Regions from separate parts of the Paenibacillus sophorae genome, predicted to be linked through region 2. Evidence: riboswitches for the same ligand, from Rfam matches in the RefSeq annotation. Region 2 holds a riboswitch; the other holds the start of a gene.

Region 1 (7,354 bases), 810 kb from region 2:
TCCTGCTGAATCGGGCCCAGCCCGGCCAGATACGCCTGCCGGCCGGCTGCAACCGCGCCGCGAAAAGCTTCCGCCATGCCGAGCGGATCACGGGCTGTGGCAATCGCCGTATTCAGCAGCACGGCGGCCGCGCCCATCTCCATCGCTTCCGCTGCCTCCGACGGACGGCCGATTCCGGCATCCACAATGACCGGCAGGCCGGCCTCTTCAATCAGGATGGAGATCAGCTCCTTCGTCCGCAAGCCGCGGTTGCTTCCGATAGGCGCCCCCAGCGGCATCACCGCCGCTGCTCCCGCGTCTCTCAGCCGGAAAGCCGCAGACAGATCCGGGCTCATGTAGGGAAGGACGATGAAGCCTTCGGCAGCCAGAATTTCCGTAGCACGGATCGTCTCCAGATTATCCGGCAGCAAATATCTCTGGTCGTTAATGACTTCGATCTTCACCCAGTTCCCCATCCCTGCCGCTCTGGCCAAGCGGGCGATACGCACGGCTTCTTCTGCGGTGCGTGCGCCGGAAGTATTGGGCAGAAGGGTCATCTGCTGCGGAATATGGCTTAGAATGTTCTCCTCCCGCGAAGAGGGATCGACTCTACGAAGCGCCACTGTGATTACTTCGGAGCCTGAACGGGCGATTACCTCCGGAATCAGCGTGTTGCGGCTGTATTTGCCGGTTCCGATGAACAGACGGCTGGACAGGGCTTTGCCCCCGATATGTAATGCATCCTGCATAATAATAATCCTCCCCTATTCGGTTAATAGAATGCTTGATAGGCTAGCCAAAATAACGGTGATACAGCGACCGGGCTTCGGCTGGATCGCCCGTTCCGTGAACGAGCACCCGTCCATCGGGAAAGATCGCCATACGGTGCTGGTCCAGTGTCAAAGACAGCATAAAGGGATTCCGCTCTGCCCGGCCATAGGCGGACAGCCGCCGCTCCCACTCCTCCAGATCAAGCCTCGTCGGCCTTGGCGGGCGAATCTGCACCGTATCCCGCCCGCAGAGTACGGCCGTTCTGGAATGGCTGCCCGGCGATAAATAAGGATAAGTGCGTTTAGCGCCGCAGGACGGGCAGTCGGCGCGCTTCAGCTTGGACGTATCCACCGACGAGTAACGATTCGTCCACAGATCGAAAGAGACCAGTGTCCCGCGCAGCGCGCTAACGTTCCCTGAGAGCCACTTCAGCGCTTCGGCCGTCTGGTAGGCAGCCGTCATCTGCACGGCGGGACCGATTATGCCGGCCGTGTCGCAGGTATCCCCTCCGGCTGGAACACTGTCCAGCAGACAGTGAAGGCAGGCGCTCTGGCCTGGAACAATCGTCATTGAAATGCCGTAGCTGCCGGTGCAGGCGCCATAGATCCAGGGAATTCCGTCCCGCGCGGCAATATCGTTTACGATCATCCGCACCTCGAAATTGTCCGCCGCATCAAGAATAAGGTCTATGCCGCGTGTATAGAGGCTGATTTCCTCCGCTGTAATATCCGCAACGATTCCTTCAACTTCCACAGAGGAGTTAACGCTGCGAAGCCTGCGGGCGGCAGCTACCGCTTTGGGAATCCGCTCAGCCGCATCCTGCTCGCTGAACAAATTTTGACGCTGCAGGTTGCTCCACTCCACATAATCCCGGTCGACGAGGGTCACCTTGCCCACACCCGAGCGCACCATCGTCTCCGCGCATGCGGAGCCAAGCGCCCCTGCGCCAATAATCAGAACCTTCGCCTGCGCCAGCTTCTTCTGACCTTCGGCTCCGATTCCGTAAAACCGCTCCTGCCTGCTGTATCTGTCCTCTCCGGCGAAATTCACCGGCCTCAGCCTCCTCCCACAAAATGCACAAGCTCGATGCGGTCCCCGTCGGCAAGGGGGATTGTTCCGTAATTATCCCTACCCACAATCATGCCGTTCAGTTCAACGACCATCCGCCTTTCTTTCCATTCGGGTCGGCTCAGCAGATCCGCAAGCGTAGCGCAAGCTTCGTCCAGCTCGATCTCGTTCCCGTTGATATAGAGCTTCATTGCCCTCACCTCCTTTCATTGCGGGCTGCCTGAACAGCTGTCCTGACTGCAGCCCGGTAAGACTTTGCAGCCGCCACAGGATCAGACGCGCCGCAGATACCCGAGAGTACGGCAATGCCCGCCGCGCCGCGTGAAATCACCTGTCCTGCATTGCCCGGTTCAATGCCGCCAATCGCAATGACCGGAACCCGGCAGGCGCGCACGGTTTCCGCAAGCCGATCCAGCCCCCGCCCTGGAAGACCCGGCTTGCTGGCCGAGGCGTATACATGCCCGTACAGGCAGTAATCCGCCCCTTCGTTTGCGGCAGCGGCTGCTTCATCCGGGGAATGGACGGAGCGCCCGATGCGCAGGCTCTGAGACAGCGGGCGGGCCGCGGCGGTTGGGAGGCTGTGCCCCGCAAGCTGAACGCCTCCGGCGCCGGAAGCCAGTGCGACGTCCAGCCTGTCGTTCACAACGATTTGTTCAAGCGGTATCCCAAGGCTGCGCATCTTCTCCACCGCTTTGAACAATTCTTCTGCTGTACGCGATTTTTCCCGTAAATGAATATAGTCTACAAAGGGCCCTACGGCCGCAGCGATAAGAATAAAGCTGTCCATTATCGCCCCGCTGCCGGATATGAGATGAATTTCGGGATCCTTTGACTTTGGCGGACACATAGCCCTATTCGCCTCCTGTGTTTATTTGTCATAAGCAGCACAAAAAACCGCCCTCCCGAAGGAAGGCGGCCGGAAACTGCAAATGGGATCGAGCCTTGACAGGCCCGGATGCAGATATTCACTCTCCACTTCCCTACGCTGGTATAAACCAGATCAGGTTCAAAGGGTCCGAACCTTGCGTTCGTCTCAGCCTTGCGGCACCCCTAGTGTTCACGCTATGCAACTATTGATCTTTCACAGCGTATCATAAATTTCCTTTTCATACCACCTTTTCATGAAAAAGCCCCAATCCGCTTGACTTGGATCGGGGCTTGCATATTCAGCGGAAATCCGCTTAATACGTTGAGAGTCGTCAACCGTTAACGATTTCGCCGCCATTCACATGAATAACCTGGCCGGTTACATACGATGAATCATCGGAAGCCAGGTAGACAAAAGCCGGAGCCAGTTCTTCAGGCTGTCCCGGTCGTTTCATTGGCTGTGTTCCGCCGAACTCGCTGACCTTCTTCTCATCGAAGGTGGACGGAATGAGCGGCGTCCAGATCGGACCCGGCGCAACCGCGTTGACGCGGATGCCTTTATCCACTAAATTCATCGCGAGCGAACGCGTAAAGCTGAGGATCGCGCCTTTGGTGGACGAGTAGTCCAGCAGTTGAGGATTTCCTCTGTAAGCTGTAATCGACGTCGTATTGACGATGGTCGAGCCTTCTTTCAAGTGGGGCATAGCTGCTTTTGTCAAATAGAACATCGAGAAAATATTGGTGCGGAACGTCCGCTCCAACTGCTCGGAGCTGATATCCTCGATCTTTTCTTGCGGATGCTGCTCCGCTGCATTGTTAATAAGAATATCAAGCTTGCCCAGACCGTTCACTGTTTTGTTGATAAGATCCTGGCAGAATACTTCGACACCGATATCGCCGGAGACGAGAACACATTTGCGTCCTTCCTGTTCGACCTGGCGCTTCGTCTCCTCCGCGTCGGAGTGCTCGTTCAGATAAGAAATGACTATATCTGCTCCCTCCTTGGCAAAAGCCACGGCTACCGCGCGGCCGATGCCGCTGTCTCCGCCTGTGATCAGGGCCGCTTTACCGAGCAGCTTGCCCGCTGCTTTGTATGCCGCCGGTTCGTATTTAGGCCGGGGCGTCATCTCCGATTCCAGACCGGGCCTGCGATCCTGATGCTGCGGCGGCAATGTCTTCTGGCTTTGTTGATTGCTCGTAGACATACTTCATTCTCCTTTCGAAAAGTTGTTAAATTTAGACTTTCCTTAGGATGTCTTGGGGATGTACAATTATTCGTTCCCTTTACGGTAATTAATTTAACCAATCGCATGAAGATCAAACACAAGCGGAGTCCAGACAAACCGAAGTTCTCACAATAGCAAAACACACGCCTCCTTTCGGAGACGGGCGAAATTGGCCGGGCTATGCTGCTATTCAAATAATCTCATTAAAAACCATAAAGAAAACCATAACCAGCAAGCATACCGCCAGCAACGCGCTCAACGTGCGGATTTTGCCGGTTTCGCTGGAGACGTCGCGGCTCTGCTTCATGCCTGCGGCCGCAAGCCGCAGCGGCTTGCTTATAACGCCGCCCAAGGCGAACATGGCGAGCAGCAGCAGTGTGACAATAATCATCCACGGGACCGAATACTCGCCTTTGGTCATCATGTAACCGCCCGTAAGCAGTTGAATGACCAAGCCATATTGGGCAATACGGTTAAACGCGCTGATTGCGCTCAGCGTCCCCTCCTTGGCTGCTGTAGAAAGCTTCTCTGTCCGGCCAAGAATGAAAGGCAGCACCAAGTAGAAACCAAGCGTCAGAGTGCCAATCATATGTAAAAACATTAAAACGCTCCAGTTCATATCATATCCCTCCCGATAAATCTATGACATAAGTTATATTAATAATGATTATAAACAATTAACTATTTAATCACAAAAAAAATCCCCATTTTATCAAGAATAAAATGGGGATGCGTTCATACTTTTGTCAATTACACATTCACTACCGACGTTACACTTCTTACCGACTCCGCCGATTTGTCGAGAGCCGCTTTGTCGAGCGCCTTGCCTTTGGTCGGATTTTCAAGTTGGGGGATATCCAGCAGAACCACGTTACCTAATTCATTCTGAGCGAGCATCAGAGCCGTGTGGGCGCCGGTAAAACCGGCGCCCACGACTGTAATCTTGTAACGTTTGATGGCCAATGTGTTGATCTACCTACATATGTTGGATCACTTGATCAGCGAATTCGGAGCATTTCAGCTCTGTCGCTCCTTCCATAAGCCTTGCGAAATCATAAGTTACCGTTTTATTATTGATGGCAGTTCCCATGCCTTTGTAGATCAGATCGGCGGCTTCCTGCCAGCCCAAATGTTCCAGCATCATGACGCCGGACAGAATGACTGAACCAGGATTCACAACGTCCTTATCCGCGTACTTCGGGGCCGTACCGTGGGTTGCTTCAAAAATGGCATGCCCGGTCACGTAGTTGATGTTCGCACCCGGAGCGATGCCAATCCCGCCGATCTGCGCCGCCAGCGCGTCGGACAGATAGTCACCGTTAAGGTTCAGCGTGGCAATGACGTCAAAATCGGTCGGACGCGTCAGCACCTGCTGCAGCGCGATGTCGGCGATGGCGTCCTTGATAATAATTTTGCCATCCTGCTCCGCCTGCTTCTGAGCCGCATTCGCCGCGTCGGCGCCTTCGCGCTCCTTGATTACATCGTACTGGTTCCAGGTAAACACCTTGTCGCCGAACTCCTGCTCAGCCACTTCATAGCCCCAGTTCTTGAACGCGCCCTCAGTGAACTTCATAATGTTCCCTTTGTGCACAAGCGTAACGCTCCCCCGTCCATGCTTAACCGCGTATTCCACAGCAGCGCGAACAAGACGCTTCGAGCCTTCGGACGATACCGGCTTGATGCCGATGCCCGACGTTTCAGGGAAACGGATCTTGCTTACACCCATTTCTTTTTGCAGGAATTCGATCACTTTCTTAACCTGCTCTGTACCTTCTTGGTATTCGATGCCGGCGTAAATATCTTCCGTGTTCTCCCGGAAAATGACCATATCGACCAGCTCCGGACGCTTCACCGGGGAAGGCACCCCGTCAAAATACCGCACTGGACGCAAACATACGTACAGATCCAGCTCCTGGCGCAGCGCCACATTCAGGGAACGAATGCCTCCTCCAATCGGAGTCGTCAGCGGCCCTTTGATTGCAACGATGTATTCACGGATCGCTTCGAGCGTATCGTTCGGGAGCCATTCTCCGTATGTATTATACGCCTTTTCTCCGGCAAACACTTCATACCAGGCAATCTTCTTGGTTCCGCCGTAAGCCTTATCCACCGCCGCATCCAGCACCCGTTTGGAGGCTTTCCAAATGTCACGGCCCGTTCCGTCGCCTTCAATGAAAGGGATAATCGGATGATCAGGAACCTGCAGCTTGCCATTGTCAATTGTAATTTGTTCGCCTTCTGTCGGCAGTTCATACTTTTCGAGTTTCAGCATTAGTGTGTAATTCCTCCTTAAAAGTTAGTGTACGGCATACGCTTCTGCCAGCCACCCGGCTGCTAACCGGCTGTAAGAAGCGCATGCCATTTGGACGGCTAATCATCTGTCGCCAGCGCCCTTCCGCTCAGGACAGGCATGCAGAAAAAAGACTGCTTATCTTTCGTTGACCGGAACGTATTTTTGCTCCACAAGACCCGTGTATTCCGCGCGCGGACGGATAATGCGGTTATCTTCGTACTGTTCGAGAATGTGAGCGGTCCATCCCGATACCCGGCTAATGGCGAAGATCGGCGTAAACAGCTCGCGGTCTATGCTTAATTGAGTATACACGGAGGCGGAATAAAAATCGACATTGGGCTTAAGGCCTTTCTGCCCGGTTACCATTTCTTCGATCTTCACGGACATGTCGTACAGCGTCGTATCGCCCTTGATTGCGCCCAGCTCGCGCGACATTTTCATCAGGTGCTTCGCGCGCGGATCACCGTTCTTGTATACGCGGTGCCCGAAGCCCATAATTTTCTCCCTGCGGTCCAGCTTGGCGCGGATATAAGGCTCCACATTGTCAAAGCTGCCGATTTCCTCCAGCATTTTCATCACCGCTTCATTCGCTCCGCCGTGCAGCGGGCCTTTAAGCGCGCCGATTGCCGAGGTGACTCCGGAGTATATATCGGACAGCGTTGCAACCGTTACCCTTGCGGCAAAGGTCGAGGCGTTAAGCTCATGGTCGGCATGCAGCACAAGCCCCGTGTCCAAAGCCTTGACCGATACCATATCGGGCTGCTCGCCCCGGAGCATATATAAAAAGTTCTCGGCGAGGGAGGCGCCGGGCTTGGGAGCGACAGGCTCCAGCCCTTTGCGGATACGCGCCAGCGCCGCAACGATCGTCGGAATTTGCGCCTGAAGCTTCACTGCCTTAATTTCATTGGCGCTGCGGCTCATATCATCCGCAGCTTCATCATACAGCGCCAGACTCGATATGGCGGAGCGCAGCGCAGCCATTGTGTTGGTATCCTTCAGATACAGCTTCATCTGTGCGATAACCTGCTCCGGAATAGCCGCAAAATCGCTCAGGTCCCGCTTGAGCTTCTCAAGCTCGGCCGTGGTCGGCAAGCTGCCGAACCAGAGCAAGAAAGCGGTCTCTTCGAAGCTGGCATTTTCGGCAAGATCA
Region 2 (7,354 bases):
GAGACAGACGGTATGATGGCCAGAATCCATCGCGTGATGGAGGATCATGCCGGTTTCGGATCCGTTAGACCCAAATGGTACATTGAATTGTCTGCTGCCGCTGGAGATCAAAGGCCGGACCGGCAAGGACGGAGTGCCCAGGGTATGGGACATGATGGAGCGTTTCGGACTCGCCGGGTATGAACTGGCCTACCCGTATGAGTAGTTCGGCGGAATGTACCAGCGGGCCGCTTTTCTCCGCACATTTTCATACCAAGGCGGCATCAGCGTTCCCTCGTCTACAAGATCAACACGCTGGATAAAGACGGGAAATTCAATCCGGGAAGCAAGCTGACTCGGGCCGAGGCGGCGGTTATGATGTATAATGCGCTGGAGTATTTGAAGGCTCACGGAAATAAGTAATCCATATTAGTATTACGATTCGCGGGCCGCGAAAACGGCCTGATTCGATGTCCGCCTAGATAAATAAGGCTTGTCTTTCCTGAAATTCGCAAAAATCGCGACCATCATAGTCATTTTTCAATTAGGATGAAAAAAACTGATACAAACAGACCTGATAAGGAGTTTCCTCATCAGGTCTATTGTTTATGAAGGACTACTAACACTGAGTTATTAAAAAATTGTAGCCTGTTGGTCCGAATTTATTGCACCGATGCAAGTTAAGATACATCCCCCTCATTGGCAGGGTTATTGAAACCCGTCTTTTAGCCAAGCGCTGGCCAGAGATATTGCACTTTTGGCTGCGGCAGTGTCTGATAATGCATTCAACATAACGAAGTCATGGATTATTCCTTGATAACGTACCGCAGTGACATCAACACCAGCCTCTCGAAGTTTATTCGCATAAGCTTCACCTTCGTCCCGCAGGACATCAGCTTCGGCTGTAATGATCAGAGCCGGCGGAAGACCGCGAAGCTGCTCGGTAGTTGCCCTCAGCGGGGAGGCCGTAATCTGGTTTCTTTCCTCAGAATCGCTTGTATACTGATCCCAGAACCACTTCATCCCGTCCCGGCGTAAAAAGTATCCTTCGGCGAATTGATGATAGGATTCCGTATCAAATGAAGCATCCGTAACCGGGTAGAAAAGGAGCTGTTGTCCAATAGCAGGACCACTGCGCTCTTTGGCCAGCAGCGTGATTGCCGCAGTCATGTTGCCGCCGACACTATCGCCGGCTACGGCCAAGCGATCCGAATCAAGCCCGTGTTCTTTGCCGTGCTCTGCGATCCACTGCAGCACAGCATAGATTTCTTCAATAGCCGTAGGATACTTCACTTCAGGGGACAGACTGTAATTCGGGAATACAAGTGCAGCTCCACTCTTCACAGCCAATTCACGGATCAACCGATCATGGGTGTGTGCGTTGCCGAACACCCAACCTGCACCATGTATGTACAGAATGACAGCCAGGTTCTTCTCAGCAACGTGTTTCGGACGTAGAATCCGAATGGATACGTGGCCGCTTGGACCACCTGTAATACTGATATCTTCAATGTCCACGTCTGGCTTTTGAACCTCGCCCGCCTGGGCTTCATCGACCGCAATCCGCCCCTGTTCAGGTCCTAAATCAAATAAAAATGGCGGATTGGCTGTTGCCTTAACAAAATTTTGTGCTTCCGGTTCAAGAACAGGTTTTTTCTCCATGTTTTTTCATTCTCCCTCTATCATTTTATTTTGGCTAACTAGCTTCTTGATGAATGTTCCAAGCCAATCCGGCTGAGAAAGCCCCGTTAGAAACTGAAAATCAATGGCACCAAGTCCCATTCCGGCGGCGATCATTTTGGCGAACCCACTGGAGACAAGAGGAAAAGTATAGTGTACCGAATGAAGCTGAGAATATCGTTGCGGAAAGATAATCAAGTGCCAACATTAACTCGGAAACAGCGAGCAGGATTAACGCTAATCCCTTGTATCTGTTATTGTTCATGTTTAAACTTCCTTTCTTTTTTTGAATCAGACCATCAGAAACGTACAAGTACGGAGTTGTTACAGGAAGGTAATTTCCCACTTTTATAGATCAATCAATCTAAAATGACTAAAATATTGGTAGCTTGTTTATCGCTTCAACTACAGATGCACTAAAGAAAAGACAGCGCTCAGGATCAGACCATGTATGACCGGCTGATGTCAGCCGATCCTGCGAAAGCGGCAAAGATTGATGATAATGCGGCTTTGCAGCTTTAACTTGAAGACCGGATAAACGAGAAATGCCATTTAAAGAGCACCCACAAGACAGTAGAGCGTTCATTTTGGTCATAGCGGAATGTTCTTGAAAAAACGGAAGAGCTCACCCGTCTGAATCCGCGCTCGATTCTGGAGCTTAACGTCCCCGCCCATCGGGCGATTGTCAATGACCTGCTTCTGCAAGCAAGCGAACGGGTACGGGCCAAAGCTGCGCCAATGCCTAATAAAAATCAAAAATTACAGAACAAAATCCGTAGGGGAAGCAACTTTATAGGCGCAAATCTAAGAGGAGCCGGCCTTAGAGGCGCTAACTTGAGAGGCGCTTTGCTCATTGCATCCGACCTGAGAGATTCCGACATGAGAATGACTGATCTGATCGGCGCCGACTTTAGAGATGCCGACTTAAGCGGCGCTGACCTCACAGGAAGCGTTTTTCTCACGCAGGCGCAAGTTAATTCAGCTAAAGGCGATATGGCTACCAAGCTGCTGCCTTCCGTAAGCATTCCCGATCATTGGTGACTTCGAATCCGTTAGACCCAAATGGTACATTGAGGGAACGGCCCGGAATATGGTATAGTTGATAAGTTCATAACCGAATAAAGACCGCAATTTCACTAGGGGAGTCGTCCGACTGAGACGAAGCCGCGAGCTTCGGACCCTTGGAACCTGATCTGGATTATACCAGCGGAGGGAAGTGGAACCTGAAGCTTACCTATCTACGCCCCGTACGGCCAGCGCTTGTACGGCGGATAATTGGGGGCCCGTCCATTTCCTTCCGGATTTGGACGGGCCTTTATTCATTTATAAGGAGGGTTGACCGACTATCGAAGAGCTTTTATCTCTCCGCCGCCTTTCTTTTTCGTTTCCGCAGCAGAAGCTCGTATTCTCGGATCTTTCGTTAACGGTCCGCCAGGGTGAATTCGTCAGCATTATTGGCGCCAGCGGCTGTGGCAAAAGCACGCTGTTCAAAGCGATAGCCGGACTGCTTGCCGAGGCGCAGGGAGAAATCGCGCTGCAAGGCAGCGCCCGCGGTGAGAACCGGCTCGGCCAAATCGCCTACATGCCTCAGCAGGACCTGCTGCTGCCCTGGCGGACGGTGCTGGACAACTGTCTGCTGCCGCTAGAGATCAAAGGCCGGGCCGGTAAGGGCGGAGCAGCTACGGTATGGGAAATGCTGGAGCGTTTCGGACTCGCCGGTTATGAGCTTGCCTATCCGCATGAGCTATCCGGCGGGATGCGCCAGCGGGCCGCTTTTCTCCGTACACTGATGACCGGCGGAGAGCTGATGCTGCTTGATGAGCCATTCGGCGCGCTTGACGCCATGACGAAGCGGGACATGCACCGCTGGCTGCTGGAGCTGTGGGGAGAGCTGGGGCGGACCGTTATGTTCATCACGCATGATCTGGAGGAAGCTATTCTGCTCAGTGACCGCATCTTTCTGATGCCGTCCGGCAGCGTCGGCCCCCTTCAAGAGCTGAACGTGGGACTGCCAAGACCCCGGCGGCTGGAAATGAATTACGAGCTTGGCTTTGTCTCTTTGCGGGCCGAGCTGGAGCGGAGGCTGTATGAAACGCGCACCGTTTAAGGAAGGATCTCGCCGCTACGGAGCCTTCCTTCTCCTGCTGCTGTTGATTCTCGCCGTGTGGGAAGCTTCCGTACGCTCAGGATATGTTCCGTCCTTTATCCTCCCTGCACCCTCCGTGGTCTGGACCGCATTGGTACAGAACGCCGGACTGCTGCTGGGCACGCATCTGCCAGCCACGCTTGAAGAAGTGGCTGTCGGCTGTCTGATGTCGCTGGTTGGCGGCATTCTGCTCGGGATCGGCATGCACCTTTCCCGGACATTAGAAAAAGCGCTCTATCCCTTTATCATCATCAGCCAGACGATTCCGCTGATTGCGCTCTCCCCCATTTTTATTATGTGGTTCGGTTATTCGCTGTGGAGCAAGGTCGCCGTCGTCTTTCTGACCGCATTCTTTCCAGTCGTCGTCGGCGTATACGACGGGCTCGCCAAAAGCGGCGGCGCCTATAAGGAGCTGCTGCTGACTATGGGCGCGAACCGCAGGCAGCTGCTGGTCAAGGTCGGCATTCCGCTTGCGCTCCCCTCCTTTTTCTCGGGGCTGAAGCTGTCGGTGGTGTACTGCGTGATCGGTGCAACCATCGGAGAATGGCTGGGAGGAACGCGCGGACTTGGTTACTACAGCCGCCGCATGGCGGGAAGCCTGCACAGCGCCGAGATGTTCGCAGCGATTGCTCTCCTGTCGGGTCTCGGTGTAGTACTTTTCCTGGCCGTACGGCTGCTGGAGCATCAGATTCTTAAGAAAAGAGGTTCTAATTGATGAAATCTTTTACCCGTATTAAAAATTTATTGCTTCTGCCTGCTATCTCGCTTCTTCTGTTAACGGCCGCTTGCGGCGGCTCCGCGCCATCCGGCGATTCCGCGGCCTCCGCTTCTCCTTCGCCTGCCGCTTCTCAAACCGAAAGTCCGGCGGAGCCTGCGCACAAGCTGACGCTTATGCTCGACTGGTACCCGAACGCCGTGCATTCTTTTTTGTACACCGCTCAGGAAAAGGGCTTCTTCGCCAAACGGGGAATTAATGTGGAGATCCAGATGCCGGCGGACACGAATGACGCGCTGAAGCTCGTCGCGGCAGGCAAGGTCGATCTGGCGCTGAGCTACCAGCCGCAGGTGCTGATGGCCCGGGGGGAGAAGATTCCCGTGAAAGCACTGGCCTCCATTGTCCGTCATCCGCTGACTCACCTGATGGTCCCTGCGGACAGTTCCGTACATACGCCGAAGGATTTGGCTGGCAAAGCGGTGGGGTATTCTTCCATTCCACTGTATGAAGCGATGGTTAAGACGATGGTCAAAGCCGATGGCGGAGATCCGGAGAAGGTGAACTTTGTGGATGTGGGCTATGACTTAATTCCGGCCATTTCCACCGGGCAGACTGACGCCATAATGGGCGGTTTCATCAACCATGAACAGCTCATTTTGCAAAAAGAAGGCCATCCCGTCACCTCCATTGACCCTGCAAAATATGGCGTGCCGGATTATTCCGAGCTTGTGCTGGTTGCAAGCGATGAGGGAATTAATCAGCATAAAGATGATTTCATCAAGTTTCTGACAGCGATGCGGGAAGGCCAAGCATACGTGAATGAGCATCCCGATGAGGCGCTGTCCATCCTGCTTGCGCATGAAGACGGGACCGCTCCGCTCGACAAGGAAATTGAGACGCAGAGCCTGAAAGTGCTGCTGCCGCTGATGGACGCGGGAGATAAGGATTTCGGATTTCAGGATGCGGAAAGCTGGGATAAAGTGCATCAGTGGCTGGAAGGCAACGGACTGCTGCCTGCGGATATTAAGGCTGAGGACGCTTTTATTAATTTATAAAAATAGGAGGAATTCCAAATGTCTTTCATCACTAAGCTTCGGGAAAATAACCCGCTCATCCACAACATCACGAATATTGTCGTCACTAACTTTACCGCCAACGGCCTGCTGGCTCTGGGAGCTTCGCCGTTTATGGCGGATGCGCATGAAGAGGTGGCGGATGTCGCCGCGATGTCCGGCGCTGTCTTGATTAACATCGGAACGCTTAACGATCACTCCATTAAGGCTATGCTGCTGGCTGGCCAGTCGGCCAACAAACACGGTGTCCCGGTGGTTCTCGATCCGGTAGGAGCGGGCGCTACTGTCTACCGGACGGAAGTAACGCATCGGCTCGTTTCCGAAATGAAGATAACCGCGCTTCGGGGCAATGTAGCCGAGGTTGCCAATGTCATCGGGGAAACATGGTCGATTAAAGGCGTGGATGCAGGCGCAGGCGACGGCGACACGACCGCAGTCGCCCAAAAAGCGGCGAAAAAGCTCGGATGCATCGCCATTGTTACGGGGAAAGAGGATATTATCACCGACGGTAACAAAACGTATATCGCAGCCAACGGCAACCCCATTTTGACCAAAGTAACCGGAACCGGCTGCCTGCTAAGCTCTGTCGTAGCCGCTTTTCTGGCAGTTGCCGGGGATTCCCCGCTGGAAGCAGCGGCCGAAGCCCTCTCCTTTTACGGAGTCGCCGCCGAAATCGCCGCCGCCAAGACGGCTGAGCAGGGTCCAGGCAGCTTCCAGATCGAACTCCTGAACCAGTTGGCGCTTCTTACGCCGGAGGAATACGGGAAGTTGTCGAGAATCCGGGAAGTTTAAACAGGAATGATCCAGCAAGGGAGACGAAAAATATGAACGTATACAAGGCGTTAACAATCGCCGGCTCTGACAGCGGCGGAGGTGCGGGCATTCAGGCTGACCTTAAGACGTTTCAGGAGCTGGGGGTCTATGGCATGTCGGCGCTGACCGCGGTAACGGCGCAGAATACGCTCGGGGTCCAGGGCGTGTATCCGCTTGATACGGAAGCTGTGGCGCGGCAGCTCGATTCCATTGGCGAGGATCTGACCCCGGATGCGGTCAAGACCGGTATGCTGTTCAGCGGGGAAATTATCCGGACCGCCGCCGGCAAAATCCGCCAATACGGATGGGACAATCTGGTTGTAGATCCGGTCATGGTAGCCAAAGGAGGGTCCTCCCTTCTTCAGCGGGAAGCGGTGCAGTCTCTGATCCAGCATCTGCTTCCACTCGCTCTTGTAACAACGCCGAATATTCCGGAAGCGGAAATCATTGCCGAAATGACGATTGCCAGCCTGACAGACTGCGAGGAAGCGGCCAGAAGGATCGCGCAGATGGGTTCGCGTTATGTCGTCGTTAAGGGCGGCCACGGCAGCGGGAACGGCGCCGTTAGGGATGTGATGTATGACGGTAAGAATTTCGTCTACATGGAGAGTCCCCGCATCGATACCCTGCATACGCATGGAACGGGCTGCACCTATTCAGCCGCGCTGACGGCGGAGCTGGCAAAGGGCCAATCGGCGGAGGAAGCCGTTCGGACTGCCAAGGCATTTATCCGGGCGGCGATCGAGGACGGACTCGGCATCGGGGCGGGACACGGGCCGACCAATCATTTTGCGTACGGCCGCAGGCTGCGCGCGGAAGGGAATGAGATACGATGAGCGAACGGGATGCATTCTCCAGCTTACCTTTGATCGGCTCGGGCGATCCTATGACTGGAAATGACAGCAGACTGGATAGCGAATACGTGCGCAGCCAGCTTCGGGTGTATTT

The links. Region 2 has a riboswitch for thiamine pyrophosphate ahead of KP014_RS16270 (ABC transporter ATP-binding protein). Riboswitches for the same ligand answer to the same signal wherever they lie in the genome.
Region 1: another riboswitch for thiamine pyrophosphate. It lies ahead of KP014_RS12355 (thiamine phosphate synthase); the one in region 2 lies ahead of KP014_RS16270 (ABC transporter ATP-binding protein).

Annotation. Positions count from the first base shown of each region.
Region 1 covers NZ_CP076607.1:2,627,466-2,634,819, reverse strand. Annotated here, with positions in the region: gene KP014_RS12370 (thiazole synthase) at 1-728, opposite strand, end outside; gene KP014_RS12365 (ThiF family adenylyltransferase) at 772-1,800, opposite strand; gene thiS (sulfur carrier protein ThiS) at 1,806-2,009, opposite strand; gene KP014_RS12355 (thiamine phosphate synthase) at 2,015-2,665, opposite strand; TPP riboswitch at 2,779-2,880, opposite strand; gene KP014_RS12350 (SDR family oxidoreductase) at 3,018-3,890, opposite strand; gene KP014_RS12345 (hypothetical protein) at 4,102-4,530, opposite strand; gene KP014_RS12340 (lactate/malate family dehydrogenase) at 4,662-4,874, opposite strand; gene icd (NADP-dependent isocitrate dehydrogenase) at 4,888-6,183, opposite strand; gene citZ (citrate synthase) at 6,340-7,354, opposite strand, start outside.
Region 2 covers NZ_CP076607.1:3,440,305-3,447,658, reverse strand. Annotated here, with positions in the region: gene KP014_RS16290 (aminoglycoside phosphotransferase family protein) at 1-183, shown strand, start outside; partial or broken gene KP014_RS28850 (S-layer homology domain-containing protein) at 265-402, shown strand; gene KP014_RS16280 (alpha/beta hydrolase) at 688-1,641, opposite strand; partial or broken gene KP014_RS16275 (pentapeptide repeat-containing protein) at 2,257-2,700, shown strand; TPP riboswitch at 2,788-2,891, shown strand; gene KP014_RS16270 (ABC transporter ATP-binding protein) at 3,005-3,766, shown strand; gene KP014_RS16265 (ABC transporter permease) at 3,747-4,520, shown strand; gene KP014_RS16260 (ABC transporter substrate-binding protein) at 4,520-5,575, shown strand; gene thiM (hydroxyethylthiazole kinase) at 5,594-6,385, shown strand; gene thiD (bifunctional hydroxymethylpyrimidine kinase/phosphomethylpyrimidine kinase) at 6,418-7,242, shown strand; gene thiE (thiamine phosphate synthase) at 7,293-7,354, shown strand, end outside.